2 regions of the Candidatus Amarolinea aalborgensis genome follow, and region 1 is predicted to be linked to the other one. Evidence: a T-box and tRNA genes for the amino acid it is inferred to sense, from the RefSeq annotation. Region 1 holds a T-box; the other holds one or more tRNA genes.

The links. The T-box of region 1 lies ahead of thrS (threonine--tRNA ligase). A T-box ahead of a tRNA ligase gene usually reads a tRNA of that ligase, here a tRNA-Thr.
Region 2: it has a tRNA-Thr gene. The T-box ahead of thrS (threonine--tRNA ligase) is inferred to sense a tRNA for this amino acid. The anticodon was not compared.

Annotation. Positions count from the first base shown of each region.
Region 1 is NZ_UETR01000044.1:16,167-19,577, forward strand. It holds gene ACPQ6D_RS21780 (DNA polymerase III subunit) at 1-198, opposite strand, end outside; gene ACPQ6D_RS21785 (serine hydroxymethyltransferase) at 448-1,740, shown strand; tRNA gene ACPQ6D_RS21790 (tRNA-Val) at 1,824-1,900, shown strand; T-box leader at 2,008-2,247, shown strand; gene thrS (threonine--tRNA ligase) at 2,298-3,411, shown strand, end outside.
Region 2 is NZ_UETR01000013.1:8,330-11,740, forward strand. It holds gene ACPQ6D_RS15695 (helicase C-terminal domain-containing protein) at 1-1,502, shown strand, start outside; tRNA gene ACPQ6D_RS15700 (tRNA-Thr) at 1,664-1,736, shown strand; gene ACPQ6D_RS15705 (lipopolysaccharide biosynthesis protein) at 1,808-3,274, shown strand; gene ACPQ6D_RS15710 (glycosyltransferase) at 3,271-3,411, shown strand, end outside.

The sequences.
Region 1 (3,411 bases):
GCACGCCGCGCATGATTCGCATGGCCGCGCCGCCGCATCGGGGGCGGTGCAGAGCAGGGCGCGTGCAAAGCCGAGCGCCAGCGTCATTTTGCCAACGTTCGCGGGGCCTAAAATGCAGTAGGCATGTCGCACCTGGTTGCTGACCAATGTCTGGCGCAACCAGTGTACGGCCCAATCATGTCCAATCACATTGTGCATGGCAGCTTGGTCAGGTTGGTTAGGAAGATTACATTCGATTGCTGCGCAAAGATACCACAGACACCCCCAGATGTCAAGCATTTTACTACCCGCGTCCGATCGTCCAAACCTGGCAACGCAGCCGCAGGTGCGCCGCGGACACTGATAGGGCTTGCGCATGGCCTTTGACAAAAAAATAAGGCAGTGGTATGCTGACCACATGGCACGATGTGTCATTTTGTGTTTCATCTTGCAGGAGGTTTGCCTCGTATGTCTGATTTTTCTGCGCTCCCATCCTTTGCGCCCTGGGTTGAGCTTCCAGACCCGCGCCAGGCCCTGGCCGCGACCGATCCTGTCATTTATGCCGCGATTGAAAAGGAACGCGCGCGGCAAACGACCGGCATTGAACTGATTGCTTCTGAAAACTACGTCAGTCCGGCTGTGCTTGCGGCCATGGGCTCGGTTTTGACCAATAAATACGCCGAGGGTTATCCCGGTCGTCGTTATTACGGCGGTTGTGAATTTGTGGATGTGGTGGAACAACTCGCTATTGATCGCGCGCAGCAGCTCTTTGGCGCCGAACATGCCAATGTACAGCCTCACTCTGGCGCGCAGGCCAATGCCGCCGTGTACATGGCGTTCCTTGAGCCGGGCGACACGGTTCTGGGATTGAAACTGGATCATGGCGGACACCTGACCCATGGATTCCATCTCAATCAGTCGGGCAAGCTGTACAATTTCAAGCACTACGGGGTCAACCAAGAGACGGAGCGCCTGGACTATGACGAGCTGGAGGCGCTGGCGCAAGAGCACCACCCCAAACTCATCGTTGTCGGCGCCAGCGCCTACCCGCGCCATTTTGATTTCCCGCGGCTGCGCGCCATCGCCGATAGTGTGGGCGCCCACGTCATGATGGACATGGCGCACGTCGCCGGGCTGATTGCCGCCGATCTACATCCCGATCCGGTGCCCTACTGCGACGTTGTGACCAGCACTACCCACAAGACGCTGCGCGGCCCGCGCGCCGGCCTGATTTTGTGCAAAGAAGAATGGGCCAAAGCCATTGACAAAGCGGTGTTTCCGGGGATCCAAGGCGGGCCGTTGATGCACATCATCGCAGCCAAAGCGGTGGCCTTCCACGAAGCCGCCCAGCCCGATTTCGTGGCCTATCAGCAGCGCGTCCTGGACAATGCCCAGGCGCTGGCGGCAGAACTGGCGCGCCAGGGCCTGCGCCTGGTCAGCGGCGGCACCGACAATCACCTGATGCTGGTGGATCTGACGCCGGCTGGCGTCACCGGCAAAGCGGCCGAAAAGGCGCTGGATGCGGCGGGAATTCACACCAACAAGAACATGATTCCCTTTGATCCCAAGCCGCCCCTAACAGCCAGCGGCATTCGCCTGGGCACGCCGGCCGCCACGACACGCGGCTTCAGTCCAGAGGACATGCGCCAGGTCGGGCGTTGGATTGGTGAAATCGTTCACCACGTCGAAGACCAGGCCGTCATCGCACGCGTACACCGCGACGTGATCGAGTTCGCCAGCCGCTTTCCTGTGCCCGCGTAAGAGATAGACTTCCGAACTCTGCCAAACTTCAGAAGTCTGCGGATTTGCCAAGTCGCGGCAGTTGGTTATAATAGAGGAAGTTAGGGCGGTTAGCTCAGTTGGCTAGAGCGCGTCGTTGACATCGACGAGGTCAGAGGTTCGAGCCCTCTATCGCCCACCAAACGCCATGGCGTTGTCGCCACGGCGTTTTTGTTTTGTAGGCTGTTTGTTCGCCGCGGTGAATTGACGCGGCGCACGGGGTGTGCTAGAATCGCTGCACGTGAAAAACAGAAAGCGATGACCAGGACGAGTAGGCGCGTGTTGTCACGCCAGAGAATAGGGGCCATAGGCTGCAAGCCCCTGTCGTGAACGACGCGTTGAAAACCACCTGGGAGCGAATGTCTGAACCTGGCCTTGCCAGCAGTAAGAGATTCCGGTTGGCGCCGTTAGCGGCCAAAGAGTGGAAATGCCTGCGCGGATGGCGCGGCATCTCAACCTGGGTGGAACCGCGAGCCTCTCGTCCCAACGACGAGAGGCTTTTTGTTATCGAAAAATCAGGATCGTAAGGAGGAGAAATCATGGCGAAGTCAAGTCAACTCGAAAAGGATGATCTATACAAGGTGCGTCATTCGGCTGCGCACGTCATGGCGCAGGCGGTGATGGAGATGTTCCCCGGACAGGCGCGCATTGCCATCGGCCCGCCTATCGAAGACGGCTTCTACTATGACTTCGAGCTGCCGCGTGGCTTGACGCCCGAAGACCTGGAGGTGATCGAAAAGCGCATGCGCCAGATCATCGGCGGGCGTCACCCCTTCCTGCGGCGCGAGGTCAGCGCAGACGAGGCGCGCGCGCTCTTCAACGAACAGCCCTACAAGCTAGAGTTGATCGCGGGCCTGGCGCAAGGCGGCGTAGATGAGTACGGCAACGAGACGGACGAAGCGCCGGTGATTAGCACCTACAAGCACGACGTGTTCGAAGACCTGTGTCGCGGGCCGCATGTCGAGCATACGGGGCAAATTCCGGCCGATGCGTTCAAGCTGATGAGCGTGGCCGGCGCGTACTGGCGCGGGGATGAAAACAACGCCATGCTGCAGCGCATCTACGGCACGGCCTGGCGCAACAAGAACGAGTTGAACCAGTATCTGCAGATGCTCGAAGAGGCCAAGAAGCGCGATCACCGCAAGTTGGGCAAGGAGTTGGAAATCTTCACCTTCGATGACGAGGTGGGACCGGGGCTGCCCCTGTGGCTGCCGCGCGGCGGCGTGTTGATCGAAGAACTGGAGCGGCTGGCGAAAGAGATGGAGATGAAGGCCGGCTATGAGCGCGTGCGCACGCCGCACCTGACGAAGGAGTCGCTTTTCCTGCGCAGCGGGCACCTGCCGTACTACGCGGAGAGCATGTATCCACCGATGGAGTTGGAAGGCGTCCGCTACTACGTCAAGCCGATGAACTGCCCCATGCACCACAAAATCTTTGCCGCCAAACCGCGCAGCTATCGCGACCTGCCCCTGCGCCTGGCTGAGTACGGCACCTGCTATCGTTACGAAAAAAGCGGCGAGCTGTTTGGGCTGATGCGCGTGCGCTCGATGCAGATGAACGACGCGCACATCTACGTGCCAGAGGCGCAGTTCGAGCAGGAATTCATGGGCGTCATCGCGATGTACCGGCAGTACTTCGATCTGTTTGGGATTG
Region 2 (3,411 bases), on a different contig from region 1:
ACATGGCGGTCGAAAATCGCCTGCTGCCTGCTTATTCCCACCTGATCATAGACGAGGCGCACCACCTTGAGGCTGCCATCACCCAGCAGATGGGTTTCCAGGTGACAGCCGTGTCGTTTCTCACCCTGTTGAATGAACTGTATCCGGCCGGCGGCGGACGTGGGGGCGGTTTGCTCATCGCTGTGCGCGACCAGGTCAGTGGCGTAGCCTTCGGCAATCTCAGCCAGCTGTGGCTGTGGCTGCAGCGCGGCCAGGAGGCAGTCGCCATCTGCCGTCAACGCCTGCCCGATTTCCTACGCACACTGCTGGCTTTTGTGGCGGAACAGTCGCAGGGTAACACCGCCTACGACCAGCGCGTTCGCTTGACTTCGAGCGCCCGCGCGCAACCGCTGTGGGATCGCGTCGAGATTCAATGGGATGACCTGGCGCTCCCCTGGCGCCAACTGCGCGAGCAGATCGAACATCTACGACAGGCGCTGGTCATCCTGGCGCAAGAAAGCCCGGCCGACTTCGACACGCTGGCGGCTGAACTTACCAGCGCCGCCCATCATCTGCGCGAGATAGACGAACAGGTCTCCGCGTTGATTGCACAGCCAGATCAAAATGGCATCTACTGGTTGGAACTGGCCGCCGAAAGCGAGCGCGCCGATGCAGATCCGCTTTTTCGCCTCTCCTTACGCGCGGCGCCGCTGCAGGTGGGCGGGCTGGTCGAGCAGTACTTGTTGCGCGACAAGGCATCGGTCATCATGACCTCAGCCACGCTGCGCACGGCCGGTTCCTTTGACTACCTGGTGGAACGCCTGCACGCCTGGGATGTGCACACCCTGGCTGTCGGCTCACCGTTCGACTACCAGGCGTCCACCCTTCTCTGTCTCCCCACCGACATCCCCGATCCCAATGCGCCTGGCTACCAGGCCGCCGTCGAGCGGGCGATTGTCGAGATTGGCCGCGCCACCAAAGGGCGTATGCTCGTGTTGTTCACCGCCTATAGCCAGCTCAAGCGCACGCGTGATGCCGTAGCGCCTCTGCTGGCGTTGAGCGACATCGTGGTGTTCGAACAGGGCGGCGGTACGTCACGGCGGCAGTTGATGGAGAATTTCAAAAACACCGAACGCGCCGTGCTTCTGGGCACGCGCAGCTTCTGGGAGGGCGTGGACATCATGGGGGAAGCCTTGAGCTGCCTGGTCATCACGCGCTTGCCATTTGCCGTTCCCAACGATCCCATCTTCGCCGCGCGCAGCGAGGCCATCGAAGAGCCGTTTCTCAACTACGCGGTGCCCGATGCTATTCTGCGCTTCAGCCAGGGCTTTGGTCGCCTGATCCGCAGCCAAAGCGACCGCGGCGTTTGCGTCATTCTCGATCGCCGCGTGTTGAGCAAGCAGTATGGGCAGCAGTTTCTCGAATCCCTGCCCACCTGCACCGTAGCCAAAGGCCCCCTTTCGATCCTGCCAGAACAGGCGGCGCGCTGGTTGGAGCCGCCGGCGGGCCGCTCTGCGCGCTGACCAGACGTCTCGCCGGCCCGCATTCGCAGCGCACCCGCAAGTCATTTGGCAAGCGTGCTGACCTTTGGTATAATCGGTTTGTCCGTTGAGACGTTTATCCGCCGCACGATGCCTGGCCTGATCAGGGTCTGCCGGTGTGTGCGGATCAACAGCAGGCCGATGCCATCCTAGCTCAATCGGCAGAGCAAGCGCTTCGTAAGCGCTAGGTTGTCGGTTCGATTCCGACGGATGGCTCTCGAAACGGAGCAGGGTCCACACGGCCCTGCTCTTTTTTGTGCGCAGTTCTGAGTTTGAGGATTTTCTGCATGTCATTTGATCGCAAAATCGCATCGGGCATTTTTTGGGTGTTCATCTCGACGATGGCCTCCCGCGTCCTTTCTTTTTTGTCCAAAATCATCCTGCTCAAGCTGCTCATCCCGGCGGACTTCGGCATTGCCCAGACCGCGTTCCTGGCCCTGGAATCGCTGCAGCTCCTGCGCGAGTTTGGCTTCAGCTCCGCGCTGATCTACCGCAAGCAGGACATTGCCGAAGCCTCTGACGTCACGTTCTGGATCACCAACCTGACCTCGGTCATCTACGCGGCCATTGCCTACTTCGGCGCGCCCTTCATCGCCGTCTTCTTCAAAGACCCGCGCATCACGCCGGTGGTGCAGGTGCTGGCATTTACGTTGCTCATTCGTTCTCCCGGCACCGTCCATTTTGTGCTTCTGGCCAAAGAGCTTGATTTCAAGCGCAAAGTCATACCCGATGTCATTCCTACCGTGGGTTACGGCGCGCTGGCGATTATTCTGGGCGCGCTGGGCTACGGCGTATGGGCGTTGGTGTGGGGCAAAATCCTGGAAGCAGTCTTGGGCGTCATCCTGGTCTGGCTGGTCGTACCCTATCGCCCGGCGTTTCGCTTCAACACGCGCATTGCCCGCGAGATGTTCAACTACGGCATGCACCTGGTGGTCAGCCAGATTCTCATCTTTGCCATTACCAACGTGGATGATGCCTTTGTCGGCCGCGTGGCCGGCATGGCCGCGCTCGGCGTCTACGGCACCGCCTATCTGCTCTCGAACCTCCCCGCCACCCAGATCACCGCGCTGGTCAACCAGGTCATGTTCCCGGCCTTCGCGCGCATGCAGGACGATTTGCCCTACTTCCGGTTGACCTTTTTCCGCACCGTGCGCTACGTTTCGCTGCTGTCGGTGCCGGTCGCGATCTTGACCATGTTCTTTGCCGCGGATTTCATTCATGTGCTTGACCCGGTCAAGTGGGGCGATGCCGTGCTCCCAATCCAGCTGCTGGCGGTCTACGGCCTCTGCCGCTCGGTGGCCGCCAACATGGGCAATGTCTTCAAGGGGGGCGGCAAGCCGCAGTGGCTGACCTACATCGCCATCTGGCGCCTGGCGACCATGCTTATTTTCCTTTACCCCGCAGTTTACTATGGGGGCGCGGTCGGGGTCAGCGCGTTGTCGGCCATCGTGGCCGTGGTAGATTGGTTCATCTCAGCCTGGCTGTGCAACAAGGTGATTGGCGCCTCCCTGCGTATGTATGGCCGCTTGCTGCTGCCCATGCTGGCTTTTGCCATCGTCAGCGCGGCTGTCGCGTTTGGCCTGCGCACGCTCATCTTCGGCGAAGCGACGATCATTTCGCTGCTTTTCAGCGGCGCCGTCGGGGTAGGTCTCTACGCCGGTTTGATCCTGGCGACTGATGCCGAATTACGCGCCCTGTTGCAGCAGGGAATCGCAGAAGCCCTGGGCCTGTGGAGACGTTGGCGCACCGCATGAACGACCGCATCCTTCTCGTGTCGAATGTCCAACTCAACCCCTACGTACGGCTGTTGGCGGATGGTCTGCAAGCTGCGGGGGCCAGCGTGCGCCTGGTCAGCGGCCTTTCCCTGCCCAGCCTGCTGGTCAATCGTCGG